2 regions of the Kitasatospora sp. LaBMicrA B282 genome follow, and region 2 is predicted to be linked to the other one. Evidence: predicted binding sites of a transcription regulator. Region 2 holds the regulator's gene; the other holds the start of a gene.
What was found. The regulator HrcA, encoded in region 2, represses chaperone genes, less so after heat shock. The targets are predictions, from matches to a motif close to TTNGCACTCNGNNNNNCNGAGTGCNAA.
Positions count from the first base shown of each region.

Region 1: groL (chaperonin GroEL) is a predicted target of HrcA. The motif match lies at 3,308-3,334, and genes of this name have one in related genera.

Region 1 covers NZ_JBNQTI010000152.1:5,587-13,159, reverse strand. The annotation lists gene ACQRUO_RS30815 (PadR family transcriptional regulator) at 1-224, opposite strand, end outside; gene ACQRUO_RS30810 (HD domain-containing protein) at 323-982, shown strand; gene ACQRUO_RS30805 (hypothetical protein) at 999-1,355, opposite strand; gene groL (chaperonin GroEL) at 1,527-3,149, opposite strand; gene ACQRUO_RS30795 (cold-shock protein) at 3,468-3,671, opposite strand; gene ACQRUO_RS30790 (ubiquitin-like small modifier protein 1) at 4,282-4,560, opposite strand; gene thrC (threonine synthase) at 4,632-5,933, opposite strand; SAM riboswitch class I at 5,951-6,082, opposite strand; gene ACQRUO_RS30780 (glucosyl-3-phosphoglycerate synthase) at 6,234-7,262, shown strand; gene ACQRUO_RS30775 (alpha,alpha-trehalose-phosphate synthase (UDP-forming)) at 7,354-7,573, shown strand, end outside.
Region 2 covers NZ_JBNQTI010000011.1:48,182-55,754, reverse strand. The annotation lists gene dnaJ (molecular chaperone DnaJ) at 1-986, opposite strand, end outside; gene hrcA (heat-inducible transcriptional repressor HrcA) at 1,077-2,255, opposite strand; gene htpX (zinc metalloprotease HtpX) at 2,618-3,541, shown strand; gene pspAB (PspA-associated protein PspAB) at 3,582-4,166, shown strand; gene ACQRUO_RS05755 (DUF3097 domain-containing protein) at 4,298-5,128, shown strand; gene hemW (radical SAM family heme chaperone HemW) at 5,142-6,371, opposite strand; gene ACQRUO_RS05745 (AMP-dependent synthetase/ligase) at 6,453-7,573, opposite strand, start outside.

The DNA.
Region 1 (7,573 bases), on a different contig from region 2:
GGGTCGGTCAGCGCGTAGGTGCGCCGGGCCCGACCGTCCACCACCTCGTCGCGCTCGACCCGGATCAGCCCCTGGTCGAGGAGGCGGTCCAAGGCGGCGTAGAGCGTGCCGGTGCGCATCCGCACCCGGCCCTCGGAGATCTCGGCGATCTCCTGGATCAGCGCGTAGCCGTGCCGAGGGGCATCGGCCAGCGCGGTGAGCAGGAGCAGCGTCGGCTCCTGCATGGCCCGTCCTGTCATGGGTCTACATATATAGATCATCGGCATGTGTTGTCCAGGGCAGCCGACGGCCCCTGACGGACCCATGACCCCACCGGAGCAGAATGACCGTCATGCCGACCGAACCGCACCCCGCCACCGAGGACCTGCGCTCCCGCTGGACCGCGCTGTTGACCCGCTGCGGCAGCACCGCCGACCCCGAGCCCTACGGCCGGGCACTGCTCGCGCGCTGGGCCGAGCCGCAGCGCCGGTACCACACCACCGACCACCTGCTGGCGGTGCTGGACGAGGTGGACGCGCTCGCCTGGCACGCCGAGCACCCGGACGCGGTGCGGCTGGCCGCCTGGTTCCACGACGCCGTCTACCGGCCGGACCGTTCCGAGAACGAGGAGCGCAGCGCGGAGCTGGCCGCCCGGGCGCTCGGCCAGGCCGGGCTGCCGGCGGCGCTGACCGCGGAGGTGGTGCGGCTGGTGCGGCTGACCGTCGGCCACCACCCGCAGCCGGGCGACCGGAACGGCGAGGTGCTCTGCGACGCCGACCTGGCGGTGCTCGGCCGCTCCCCCGCGGCGTACGCGGCCTACGCGGCGGCGGTGCGCGCCGAGTACGCCTTCGTGCCCGAGCCGGTCTTCCGCCGGGAGCGGGCCCGGATCCTGGCCGAGCTGCTCGCGCTGCCCGCGCTCTTCCGCACCCCGCGGGCGCACGAGCGGTACGACGGCCCGGCCCGTGCCAACCTGGCCGCGGAGCTGGCCGAGCTGACGGCCTGACCCCCGCGCGCAGCGGTCAGAGCGACCCGACGGCCGCCACCACCACGCCCTCCTTCCCGCACACCCAGTGCGGGTCGGGCCCCAACTCGGGCTCCACGCTCAGCGCGTGCGGGTCCCCGTCGGCGGCGCAGGACGAGCAGAGCGGCCACCGGCCCCAGCCCTCCAGCAGCGCGTCCTGCACGTCCTGGGCGACCAGGCCGAGCACGAACTCCACCCCGTCCGGCCACTGGGTGAGCCACCACCGGCGGTGCGTCACCGCGTCCTCCACCAGGGAGACCACGGCGGCGTCCGCCACGTCCCGGGCGGACAGGTCGGCGAGGATCAGGGCCCGGGCCCGGTGCAGGGCGGCTTCGATGTCAGGGTGGTCGGCCATGCGCCCATTGTCCCGCAGCCGGCCCGGCCGCAGACGCCGTGCCCCGCGGACGCCGTGCCCTGCAGCCGCCTTGCCCTGCGGACGCCGCATCCCGCGGACGCCGCGAGGGCGGCCTCCCCGTCGGGGAGACCGCCCTCGCGATCCGATCGAACGACCGATCCTGAAGCAGGATCAGAAGTCCATGTCACCGCCCGGCATGCCGCCGCCGGCGGCCGCGGCGGCCTTCTCCGGCTTGTCGGCGATGACGGCCTCGGTGGTGAGGAAGAGCGCCGCGATGGAGGCGGCGTTCTGCAGCGCGGAACGGGTGACCTTGGCCGGGTCGATGATGCCCGAGGCGATCAGGTCCACGTACTCGTTGGTCGCGGCGTTCAGGCCGTGGCCGGCGGGCAGGTTGCGGACCTTCTCCACCACGACGCCGCCCTCGAGGCCGGCGTTGGTGGCGATCTGCTTGATCGGGGCCTCGAGCGCGACCTTGACGATGTTGGCGCCGGTGGCCTCGTCGCCCTCGAGCTCCAGCTTGTCGAACGCGACACCGGCCTGCAGCAGGGCCACGCCACCGCCGGCGACGATGCCCTCCTCGACGGCCGCCTTGGCGTTGCGCACGGCGTCCTCGATGCGGTGCTTGCGCTCCTTCAGCTCGACCTCGGTGGCCGCGCCGGCCTTGATGACGGCCACGCCGCCGGCCAGCTTGGCGAGGCGCTCCTGGAGCTTCTCGCGGTCGTAGTCCGAGTCGCTGTTCTCGATCTCGGCGCGGATCTGGTTGACCCGACCGGCGACCTGCTCGCTGTCGCCGCCACCGTCGACGATGGTGGTCTCGTCCTTGGTGATGACCACCTTGCGGGCGGTGCCCAGCAGGTCGAGACCGGCGTTCTCGAGCTTGAGGCCGACCTCCTCGGAGATCACGGTGCCACCGGTGAGGATGGCGATGTCGCCGAGCATGGCCTTGCGGCGGTCACCGAAGCCCGGGGCCTTGACGGCGACGGACTTGAAGGTGCCACGGATCTTGTTCACGACCAGGGTCGACAGGGCCTCGCCCTCGACGTCCTCGGCGATGATGACGAGCGGCTTGCCGCTCTGCATGACCTTCTCCAGCAGCGGGAGCAGGTCCTTGACCGAGCCGATCTTGGAGTTGGCGATCAGGATGTACGGGTCCTCGAAGGACGCCTCCATCCGCTCCAGGTCGGTGGCGAAGTAGGCGGAGATGTAGCCCTTGTCGAAGCGCATGCCCTCGGTGAGCTCGAGCTCCAGGCCGAAGGTGTTGCTCTCCTCGACGGTGATGACGCCTTCCTTGCCGACCTTGTCCATGGCCTCGGCGATCAGCTCGCCGATCTGGGTGTCGGCGGCGGAGATGGAGGCGGTGGAGGCGATCTGCTCCTTGGTCTCCACGTCCTTGGCCTGGGCCAGCAGCTGGTCCGAGACGGCGGCGACGGCCTTCTCGATGCCGCGCTTCAGGGCCATCGGGTTGGCGCCGGCGGCGACGTTGCGCAGACCCTCGCGAACCAGGGCCTGGGCGAGCACGGTGGCGGTGGTGGTGCCGTCACCCGCGACGTCGTCCGTCTTCTTGGCGACCTCCTTGACGAGCTCGGCGCCGATCTTCTCGTACGGGTCCTCGAGCTCGATCTCCTTGGCGATGGAGACACCGTCGTTGGTGATGGTGGGGGCGCCCCACTTCTTCTCCAGCACGACGTTGCGGCCCTTGGGACCCAGCGTCACCTTCACGGCGTCGGCAAGCTGGTTCATACCACGCTCAAGGCCGCGGCGAGCTTCCTCGTCAAACGCGATGATCTTGGCCATCGGAAGTGGTCCTCCAGGACACGGTCGACTGCTCTTGGACCAGAGGTGCCCGCGACGGACGGCCCTGGTGTGCGGGGGTCCTGTCCCCTACCGCTCCCGGGGGCCTCACCGACCCGGTCCGTTTGTCACTCTCACGCTGTGAGTGCTAACGCCAATGATTAGCACTCCGGCATGGCGAGTGCAAGCTCCTCGGGGCAGCGGCCACCCGGCGGTGAACGCGCGGCAGGCCCGCACCCGCTCCCCGAGGTCGGGGTGCGGGCACGGGCCTGCCGTAGAACCATCAGCCGGTGAGAGCCGAGGCTCCGAGGTTCGGAAAGGTCAGCTCGCAGCGCGGACCATGTCCGCCTGCGGGCCCTTCTGCCCCTGGGAGATCTCGAACTCGACCCGCTGGCCCTCCTCGAGGGTGCGGTAGCCGTCCATCTGGATCGCGCTGTAGTGGACGAACACGTCCGCACCACCGTCGACCGCGATGAAGCCGTAGCCCTTCTCCGCGTTGAACCACTTGACGGTGCCCTGAGCCATTCCGAACTCCCCTAGTGCTGTGCTGGCCCTTCACGCACCCGCAGGTCACGGGCACGGGTCTGGCGGACCGGCCCGAGGAAACCCCCCTGGGCGCGCTCCTTGCATGCCGCAGCGTCCCACCCCCGGGCGCCAGTTGGCGCCGACGGAGCAGGCGAATGCAACGACCGCGGCTGAATGTATCCGCATCGGCGCCCTGAGCAACAGGCCCACTGGACGGCAATTCGATCGACCCGTGAAGGGATAGCGAGGGAGGAATGCGACACAACTCGCCAATTCGCCCGGGACATAGCGGACGAAACTAACAAATAGTCCAAATAATTCTGACGCGTCGCCGACATGATTCAGGTGATACATCGGCACATCGCGTCTCACCGGCCGGACCGGGCAGGCCGGTGCACACCCGGCGCCGCACCTGCAAGCGAAGCGGGACGGGGACAGCCTATGCCCTGCCGGGGACGCCCGCGGACACGCCCGTGGGCGCCGCACCGCCCGACCGGTCTCCGGTCGGTGCGGCACGACGCCCACGGGGCGGTACCGGGGCGCGGCCGAGGCCCGCCCGAGCCGGGCGGCAGCGGCCCACGAGCGGGCGCGCGGCCGCACTGACGGACGGTCAGCAGCCGCCGGCCACCGCGGGGATGATCGAGATGCCGGCGCCGTCCTTGATCTCGGTGGCCAGGCCCTCGGCGAACCGCACGTCGTCGTCGTTGACGTAGACGTTGACGAAGCGGCGCAGCTTGCCGGTCTCGTCCAGGATCCGCTGGGCGATCCCGGGGTGGTTGCGGTCCAGGTCCGCGATGACCTCCTGCAGGGTGGCGCCCTCGGCGGTCACCTCGGCGGAGCCGTCGGTGTAGGTGCGGAGGATGGTCGGGATACGGACGCTCGCGCTCATGGGGTGTCTCCTTGCTGTACCGAGCTGAGGGGATGGGGGCGGACAGGACCCCCCGGGTGGAACGGGGTGGGTCAGGAGGCCAGGCCCGCGGCGCGGAAGGACTCCAGGGTCGGCCGGATGGTGGCGGTCAGACCGGCGCCGGCCACCGCGTCCAGGGTCTTCAGGCCGTCCCCGGTGTTGATCGCCACGGTCTCCTTGGTCGGGTCCAGCACGCCGTTCTCGACCAACTTCTTGAGCACGCCGATGGTCACGCCACCGGCGGTCTCGGCGAAGATCCCCTCGGTCCGGGCGAGCAGCCGGATCGCCGCCACCACCTCGGCGTCGGTCACGTCCTCCACCGCGCCGCCGGTGCGCCGGGCGATGTCCAGCACGTACGGCCCGTCGGCCGGGTTGCCGATCGCCAGCGACTTGGCGATGGTGTCCGGCTTGACCGGGCGGATCACCTCGCGGCCGGCCTTGAAGGCCTCGGCCACCGGCGAGCAGCCGGTCGCCTGGGCGCCGAAGATCCGGTACGGCCGGTCCTCGACCAGCCCGAGCTTGATCAGCTCCTGCAGCCCCTTGTCGATCTTGGTCAGCTGGGAGCCGGAGGCGATCGGGATCACCAGCTGCTCCGGCAGCCGCCAACCGAGCTGCTCGCAGATCTCGTACGCCAGGGTCTTGGAACCCTCGCCGTAGTAGGGCCGCAGGTTGACGTTGACGAAGCCCCAGCCCTCACCGGCCGGGTCGCCGATCAGCTCCGAGCAGAACCGGTTCACGTCGTCGTAGTTGCCCTCGATGCCGACCAGCTCGCCGCCGTAGACCCCGGCCATGACGACCTTGCCCTGCTCCAGGTCGTGCGGGATGAAGACGCACGACTTGAACCCGGCGCGGGCGGCGGCGGCGCCCACCGCACCGGCCAGGTTGCCGGTCGAGGAGCAGGACAGGGTGGTGAAGTCGAAGGCCCGGGCCGCCTCGATGGCGCAGGCCACCACCCGGTCCTTGAAGGAGTGGGTGGGGTTGCCGGAGTCGTCCTTCACGTGCAGCTGCGCGGTGAAACCGAGCTCGCGGCCCAGGTTGTCGGCCTTCACCAGCGGGGTCCAGCCCGGGTTCAGGTTCGGCTTGCCGGCCACGTCCGCCGGCACCGGCAGCAGCGGCGCGTAGCGCCAGATCGAGCTGGGACCGGCCTCGATCCGGCGGCGCAGCTCGGCCGGGTCGTAGCCGGCGAAGTCGTAGGCGATCTCCAGCGGGCCGAAGCACTCCAGGCAGGCGAAGCTGGGACCGAGCGGGAAACGGGTGCCGCACTCGCGACAGGACAGCGCGGTCGCGGGGCCCAGATCGACGGCGGGGGCGCCGGCGGTGCTCGCGGCGGCGGGTGCAGGGGTAGCGGTAGCCATGGTGGCGGAGGCCTCTCTCCTCATCTTCCCCATGACGCGGTCGCGCCACAGGCCGGAATTGGCACCTGTCCCGCCGGCGCCTGCGATGGCCGGACGGGAAGGTTGCCGGGACGTCAACGGGCCGTTCCCTCAGTCCCTCTGGATGAGCTCTGTGAAGTTGTGTCCTGCGGTGTGCTGGTCTTGCTCAGCGACCGACCCCGGCGTGCGAAGGTCTCACCGCAGTACGAAGACTGTATCCGAAGGCCGTCCGGCCGACCCGGACCGTCCAGCACCCGAGACGAGATGAACGAGGAGCGAGATTTGCCTGCCGAGCAGAGCCCCGCGCCGCTTCCGGAGGTCGCCGACTGGCTGCGCCGCCGGTCCTGGCGGGCGACCGACCGACCGATCGCGAGCCTGCTGGCCGCCAAGGAGGCGGCCGGGCCGGCCGGCACGGTCAGCGTGGTGCTGCCCGCCCTGGACGAGGAGTCCACCGTGGGCGAGATCGTCGAGGTGATCCGGCGCGAGCTGGTCGAGCGGGTCCCGCTGGTGGACGAGCTGGTGGTGGTCGACTCCGGCTCCACCGACCGGACCGCCGAGGCGGCGGCCGCGGCCGGCGCCCGGGTGGTGCACCGGGACGCGATCCTGCCGCGGCTGCCCGCGGTGCCCGGCAAGGGCGAGGTGCTCTGGCGCTCGCTGCTGGTCACCAGCGGCTCGATCGTCTGCTTCGTCGACGCCGACCTGCGCGAGTTCGACCCCGCGCTGGTCTCCGGCATCGTCGGCCCGCTGCTCACCGACCCCGGGCTGCAGCTGGTCAAGGCGATGTACGACCGCCCGCTGGAAGTGTCGACCGGCGGCTCCGCCGCGGGGGAGGCCGCGGTGCTGCCCACCGGCGGCGGCCGGGTCACCGAACTGGTCGCCCGACCGCTGCTCAACCTGCACTGGCCCAGACTGGCCGGCTTCGTCCAGCCGCTCGGCGGCGAGTACGCGGCCCGCCGCTCGCTGCTGGAGCGGCTGCACTTCCCCACCGGCTACGGGGTCGAGCTCGGCCTGCTGGTGGACGCGCTGGAACTGGTCGGCCTGGACGCGCTGGCCCAGGTGGACACCGGGGTGCGGCACCACCGCCACCAGGACGGCCAGGCGCTGGGCCGGATGGCCGCCACCATCTACCGCACCGCCCTGGAGCGGCTGGACCGCACCCACCGGCTGAAGGCCGCCGAGGATCTGGCCCGCCCGGTGCTCACCCAGTTCAGCCGGGACGCCGAGACCCGCGAGTTCACCGCGCACAGCCACGAGGTGACCGCACTGGAGCGGCCGCCGGTGGTCGAGCTGCCGGAGTACCGGGGGCGCTAGCCCCGGCATGCCCTAGGAACCTTCTCGGGAGCCGGTCGGGTGTGACCAATGCCCTGGTTTGCCACCCGCCGACCCCGGCAAGGTTCACAACATGGCCGATCACACGACCACAGCCCGCGTCCTGGTGGCTTCCAACCGGGGCCCGGTCTCCTTCGGCAGCGCCGACGACGGCACGCTGACCGTGAAACGCGGTGGCGGCGGGCTGGTCTCGGGACTCTCCGCGATCGAGGACCCGCACTCCGTCTGGGTCTGCGCGGCCCTGGGCCCCGCCGACCGGGAGGCCGTCCGGCGCTCGCCGCACGGCCGGCTGG
Region 2 (7,573 bases):
ACATGCACTATCAGGTCACCGCGGCCGCCCCCGCGCAGGTGGGTGACGCCCCGCCCGTGCAGCGGGATCGACTGGCCGGACTGGGTGCCGGGGCGGATGTCCACCTCCTCCAGACCGTCCAGGGTCTGCAGCGGCACCTGGGTGCCGAGCGAGGCCGCGGTCATCGGGATGGTCACCGTGCAGTGCAGGTCGTCGCCGCGGCGCTGGAAGACCGGGTGGCTGGTCTCGGCGATCTCCACGTAGAGGTCGCCGGCCGGGCCGCCACCGGGGCCGACCTCGCCCTCGCCGGCCAGCTGGATCCGGGTGCCGTTGTCGACGCCGGCCGGGATCTTCACGGTCAGCGTGCGGCGGGCCCGGACCCGGCCGTCGCCTGCGCACTCGGGGCACGGGGTGGGGACCACGGTACCGAAGCCCTGGCACTGCGGGCACGGGCGCGAGGTCATGACCTGGCCCAGGAAGGAGCGGGTCACCTGGGAGACCTCGCCCTTGCCGCGGCACATGTCACAGGTCTGCGCGGTGGTGCCGGGGGCCGCGCCCTCGCCGCTGCAGGTGGTGCAGGTGACGGCGGTGTCGACCTGGAGTTCCTTGGTGGTGCCGAAGGTGGCCTCCTCCAGGGTGATCTCCAGCCGGATCATCGCGTCCTGGCCGCGCCGGGTGCGCGAGCGCGGGCCGCGCTGGCCGGAGGCCGCGCCGAAGAAGGCGTCCATGATGTCGGAGAAGCCGAAGCCCGCCGCCCCGGCGCCGAAGCCGCCCGCGCCGCCGCCGTTCGGCGACAGCGGGTCCCCGCCCAGGTCGTAGACCTGCCGCTTCTGCGGGTCGGAGAGCACCTCGTAAGCGGCGTTGATCTCCTTGAACCGCTCCTGCGTCTTCGGGTCCGGGTTGACGTCCGGGTGCAGTTCACGGGCGAGGCGCCGGAACGCCTTCTTGATCTCGTCCTGCCCCGCGTCCCGTCGGACGCCGAGTACCGCGTAGTAGTCCGTGGCCACCAAATGCTCCGCTTGTTCTGCCTCTGAGAGAAAAGTCCTGTGCGCTGCGTGCTGCGATCGGTCCGCCCACCAAATCTAGTAGGCGTCGCCCTATGACTCGGCCAGGATCTGCCCCACGTACCGGGCGACTGCGCGGACCGCCCCCATGGTGCCCGGGTAGTCCATCCGGGTCGGCCCGATCACCGCGAGCTTGGCCACGCTCTCCTCACCCGAACCGTAGCCGACCGAGACCACCGACGTGGAGCTCAGCCCCTCGTACTCGTTCTCCCGGCCGATCCGCACGGTCATCCCGCTGTCCCCGGTCTCGCCGAGCAGCCGGAGCAGCACCACCTGCTCCTCCAGCGCCTCGAGCACCGGCTGGATGGTGAGCGGGAAGTCGTGGCCGAACCGGGTCAGGTTGGCCTGGCCGGCCAGCATGATCCGCTCCTCGTTCTGCTCCACCAGCGACTCGAACAGGGTGGAGAGCACGGTGGAGACCAGCGGCCGCTCCTCCGGCTCGAAAGCCGCCGGCAGGTCGTCGACCAGGGCCGGCACGTCGGGGAAGCGCTGGCCGCCGGCCCGGGCGTTCAGCCGGGCCCGCAGGTCGGCCAGGGTGGACTCGCGGACCGCGACCGGGCAGTCGACGATCCGCTGCTCGACCCGGCCGGTGTCGGTGATCAGCACCAGCATCACCTTGGCCGGGGCGAGCGCGACCAGCTCGACGTGGCGCACCGTCGAGCGGGAGAGCGAGGGGTACTGGACCACGGCGACCTGGCGGGTCAGCTGGGCCAGCAGCCGCACGGTGCGGGCGACCACGTCGTCCAGGTCGACCGCGCCGTCCAGGAAGTGCCGGATTGCGCGGCGCTCCGGGGCACTCATCGGCTTGACCTCGGCCAGCCGGTCGACGAAGAGCCGGTAGCCCTTGTCGGTCGGGATCCGGCCGGCGCTGGTGTGCGGCTGCTGGATGTAGCCGTCCTCCTCCAGCGTGGCCATGTCGTTGCGCACGGTGGCCGGCGAGACGCCGAGGTTGTGCCGCTCGACCAGCGCCTTGGAGCCGACCGGCTCCTCGGTGCCGACGTAGTCCTGCACGATGGCGCGCAGCACCGCCAGCTTGCGCTCGTCGAGCTGCCGGGGCTCCAGCTCGGCCCGCGCGGCCCGGGAGCCGTGCGCGGACCGGACGGACGCGGCCGTCGCGCGAGTCGGGCGCGAGCCCGCCTGGGATCTGGCGGCCGGTTGGCCGGCCGGGTCGCGGCCGCTCGAAGGCGACGTTGAATCGGGTTCGTCGAACATGGCACGCACCTCCCTCGTCGCGCGTTGTGCTGGTACCGGGCCTGCTCTGCGGGGCTCCGGCGGTGCGATCTTCCGATCCCCGCCGGATCGGCTTGGCACTCTGCACAGACGAGTGCCAAAACCGTACCTGCCAGTGTAAGGCCCGGGTCCGACGGCAGGAACGCCCTGGCCGTGGATGCCGCGCGGATCACTCCGCCCGGCGTCCCGGTCCGACCGGCCCCGACGCGCGACGCGGCGGGGCCGACCGGGGTGGTGCCCGCCGCCGGACGAAGTGGCAGCATCGATATCAACCGAGCCGGGGCGGGTAGAAGCCGCTGCGGTATGAAGACCTTGAACAGACGTTGAAGGACAGAGGAGCAGCCATGTCGGCGTCCGGCCACCACACCCGCTTCGCTCCCGACCGTGGACTGTCCGCACGGATGGTCACCACGATGTTTCTGATCGGGCTGCTGTACGTCGGTTTCACGGGTGTCCTGATCGTCCTGCTGCGGGGCGCCTGGCCGCTGATCGTGCTGCTGTCGGGCGGGCTCTTCGTCGCGCAGTTCTGGTTCAGCGACAAGATCACCGAGCGCGCGATGGGCGCCCACCAGGTCACCCCCGAGCAGTACCCGCAGCTGCACGGCACCATTGACCGGCTCTGCGCGTTGGCCGACATGCCCAAGCCGCGGGTCGCGGTCGCCGACAACGACATGCCCAACGCCTTCGCCACCGGCCGCAACCCGGAGAACGCGGTGGTCTGCGTGACCACCGGCCTGCTGCGCCGGCTGGAGCCGGAGGAGCTGGAGGGCGTGCTGGCGCACGAGCTGTCGCACGTCGCGCACCGGGACGTCGCGGTGATGACGATCGCCGGCTTCCTCGGCGTGCTGGCCGGCGCGATCACCCGGATCGCGCTGTACAGCGGCATGATGGGCGGCAACAACCGGAACAACAACAACGACAACGCCGCGATCGCGATGATCGTCGTCTCGCTGGTCAGCGTGGTGGTCTACGCGATCAGCTTCCTGCTCACCCGGCTGCTCTCCCGCTACCGCGAGCTGGCCGCCGACCGCGCCGCCGCCCAGCTCACCGGCCGGCCCAGCGCGCTGGCCTCGGCACTGACCAAGGTGACCGGGCAGATCGGCGCGATCCCGACCAAGGACCTGCGCCAGGCGCAGCCGTACAACGCCTTCTTCTTCGCCCCCGCGCTGAGCGCGCGCGAGGCGGCGAGCCAGCTGATGTCCACCCACCCCTCGCTGGAGCAGCGCCTGGAGCAGCTCGGCAAGATCTCCGCCGAACTGGGCCGCTGAGCCCGCACCACCCGCCGACCCACCCCGAGAGGACCGACCCGTGGGATTCCTGGACTCGCTGCTGGGCCGCAGCAAGCCGGTCAAGCCCGACCTCGACCAGCTCTTCGGCCTGCCCTCGGCCGCCCTCACCCTGGAAGCCGCCGCCGGCTTCACCCCGACCGGGCTCGGCTCGGTCTGCTTCGCCGCGGTCGAGGGCGGCGCGTTCGGCGAGGTCGAGCGCCAGGTCCGGGCCCTGCTGGACGCCGACACCGCCGGTGGCGGCACCCCGGTCGAGGCCAGCCGGGACGAGTACGGCTACTCCTGGCTGCTCGCCCGGCACGCCCCCGAGGAGCTGCCCGAGCTGGTCAACGACCTGCACGCGGTCAACAGCGAGCTGGAGGCCAACGGGTTCGGCCCGCAGCTGCTCTGCTCACTCGTCGGCTTCCGCAACGAGTCCGGGCAGTCGCTGGCGCTGGTCTACCTCTACAAGCGCGGCTCCTTCTACCCGTTCGCCCCGATGCCGGGCGGCGGCGAGCGGCGCAACAGCCCGCTGGAGCTGCAGGTGAAGGCGATGCTGGGCAACGACCTGCGGCTGGAGAACGACCTGAGCCGCTGGTTCCCGGTCTGGGGCGCGCCGGGCCTGTAGGCGGCCGCCGGTAGGCCGCCCTGTGCGGCGGCCGCGGTGCGCTGCGGTGCGGTGTAGTGCGCGATGCGGTGCGCGTGGGCCGGCGGCCCGTCGATCCTGACGGGCCGTCGGCTTTTCCTATAGTTCCTCGCATGCGCAGCACTCAGTACGGCCCCGACCTGACCCCGCCGTGGAAGCGGCAGACGCCCGCCCCCGAGGTGCCCGCCGAGCGGGACCTGGTGGTGGAGGAGGTGACCACCGGCTTCTGCGGTGCGGTGGTGCGCTGCGAGAAGACCGCCGAGGGGCCGACCGTGACCCTGGAGGACCGGTTCGGCAAGCACCGGGTCTTCCCGCTGGTGCCGCGCGGCTTCCTGGTGGACGGCAAGGTGGTCACCCTGGTCCGCCCGGTGGCACCCGCCGCGCGCAGCGGCCCGGCCAGGACGGCCTCCGGCTCGATCGCGGTGCCCGGCGTGCGGGCCCGGGTGGCCCGGGAGTCGCGGATCTATGTCGAGGGGCGGCACGACGCCGAGCTGGTCGAACGGGTCTGGGGCGAGGACCTGCGGATCGAGGGCGTGGTGGTGGAGTACCTGGCGGGCATCGACGACCTGCCGGCGATCGTGGCCGACTTCGCCCCGGGTAGCGGGCGCCGGCTGGGGGTCCTGGTCGACCACCTGCTGCCCGGCACCAAGGAGCACCGGATCGCCGCCCGGGTCACCGGGGAGGGGGTGCTGGTGGTGGGGCACCCGTTCATCGACGTCTGGCAGGCCGTCAAGCCGGCCAGCGTGGGCATCGCCGGCTGGCCGGACGTGCCCTACGAGGAGTCCTGGAAGGAGGGCATCTGCCGCCGCCTGGGCTGGCCGGTGGACACCCCGGCCGCCTGGCAGCGGATCCTCGCCTCGGTGAGCTCCTACCGGGACCTGGAGCCGGCCCTGCTGGGGAAGGTGGAGGAACTGATCGATTTCGTCAGCCAGCCCGGCGACTAGAGCCCCGGCGTTCTCAGTCCACCAGGTCCCGCACCACCGCGTCGGCCAGCAGTCGGCCGCGCAGGGTCAGCGCGGCCCGGCCGGCCGCGAACGGCTCGGCGGCCAGCAGGCCGTCGGCCAGCGCCCGTTCGGCGGCCCGCCGGCCGGCCGCGGTGAGCAGCTCCAGCGGGCAGCCGTCGACCAGCCGCAGCTCCAGCAGGATCCGCTCCACCCGGCGGTCCTCGGCCGGCAGCACCTCACGCCCCTGGGCGGGCGTGCGGCCCTCGGCGAGTGCCCGCGCGTAGGCCGCGGGGTGCTTGGCATTCCACCAGCGCACGCCCCCGACGTGGCTGTGCGCGCCGGGGCCGGCGCCCCACCAGTCGGCGCCCGTCCAGTACAGCTCGTTGTGCCGGCAGCGCCCGGCCTCGTCGGTGGCCCAGTTGGAGACCTCGTACCAGGAGTAGCCGGCCGCGGCGAGCGCCTCCTCGGCGATCAGGTAGCGGTCGGCGTGCACGTCGTCGTCCACCATCGGCAGCTCGCCGCGCTTGATCCGGCCGGCCAGCCGGGTGCCCTCCTCGACGATCAGCGAGTACGCCGAGACGTGGTCGGGGCCGGCGCCGATCGCGGCGGCCAGCGAGGCGCGCCAGTCCTCGTCGGACTCGCCGGGGGTGCCGTAGATCAGGTCCAGGTTGACGTGCTCGAAGCCGGCCGCGCGGGCCTCGGCGACGCAGGCCTCGGGGCGGCCGGGGGTGTGGTGGCGGTCCAGCACCTTCAGCACGTGCGGGCGGGCGCTCTGCATCCCGAAGGAGATCCGGTTGAAGCCGCCCTCGCGCAGCTCGGCCAGGTAGGCCGGGTCCACCGACTCGGGGTTGGCCTCGGTGGTCACCTCGGCGTCGGGGGCCAGGCCGAACTCCTCGCGGATCGCGGCCAGCATCGCCACCAGGTCGCGGGCCGGCAGCAGGGTGGGGGTGCCACCGCCCAGGAAGACGGTCCGCACCGGCAGCTCGGCCGCGCCGAGCACCCGGCGGGCCAGCCGGACCTCGGCGATCAGGTTGGCCGCGTAGGTCTCCTGCGAGGCCACCGCACCGGCGCTGTGCAGCTCGGTGGCGGTGTAGGTGTTGAAGTCGCAGTAGCCGCAGCGGGTGGCGCAGTACGGCACGTGCAGGTAGAAACCGAACGGCCGGTCGCCGAGGCCCGTCAGGGCGTGGTCGGGCAGCGAACCGTCGGACGGCACGGGTTCGCCGTCGGGGAGTGCGGAGGGCATGCGTCCATTGTCCGGTACGGCCGGCGTTGCCCCGACGGGTGTGCCGAGGGGGCTGCGCCGGCCGGACCGGACGGGGGTGGCTCAGGCCTCGTTGGCGCCCGCGTACATCTCCTGGACCTCGGCCGCGTAGGTCTTCTCGACCACCGGCCGCTTGATCTTCAGGCTCGGGGTCAGCTCGCCGTGCTCGACGTCCAGGTCGCGCGGCAGGACGTAGAACTTCTTGACCGTCTGCCAGCGCTGCAGCTGCCCGTTGAGCTTCTTCACGAAGCCCTCGACCAGGGCCTGGGCCTGCGGCGAGGAGACCACCTCGGCGTAGCTCCTGCCGCTCAGGCCCTGCTCGGTGGCCCACTGCATGATCACCGGCTCGTCCAGCGAGATCAGCGCGGTGCAGAAGTTGCGGCCGTTGCCGATCACCAGGATGTTGCTCACGTACGGGCAGATCGCCTTGAACTTGCCCTCGACCTCGCTGGGCGCGACGTACTTGCCGCCCGAGGTCTTGAACATGTCCTTCTTGCGGTCGGTGATCCGCAGGTAGCCGTCGGTCAGCTCGCCGATGTCGCCGGTGTGGAACCAGCCGTCCGGCTCCAGCACCTCGGCGGTCTGCTCCGGGTTGTCGTGGTAGCCGCGCATCACGCCGGGGCCGCGCAGCAGGATCTCGCCGTCCTCGGCGATCCGCACCTCGGTGCCGGGCAGCGCCACGCCGACGGTGCCGATCCGGACGTCCTCGGCCGGGTTGACGCAGGAGCCGGCGCTGGTCTCGCTCAGCCCGTAGCCCTCCAGGATCGGCACCCCGGCGCCCATGAAGAAGTAGCCGATCTCGGGGGCCAGCGCGGCGCTGCCGGAGACCGAGCCGCGCAGCCGGCCGCCGAAGGCCGCCCGGATCTTGGCGTACACCAGCTTGTCGGCGACGGCGTGCTGCAGCCGCAGGCCGAGCGGGGCGGTGTCGTGGCCGGTGGCGATCCGGTTGGCCTGGGTCACCTGGGCGTACTGCCGGGCCACGCCCGCCGCCCAGCGGAAGATCTTGTACTTGGCGCCGCCCTCCGCTCTGGCCCGCCCGGCGATGCCGTTGTAGACCTTCTCGAAGATCCGCGGCGCGGAGGCCATCAGGGTGGGCTTGATCACCGGCAGGTTGTGGATGATCCGGTCCACCCGGCCGTCCACGGCCATCACGTGGCCGGTGGCGATCTGGCCGGAGATCAGCG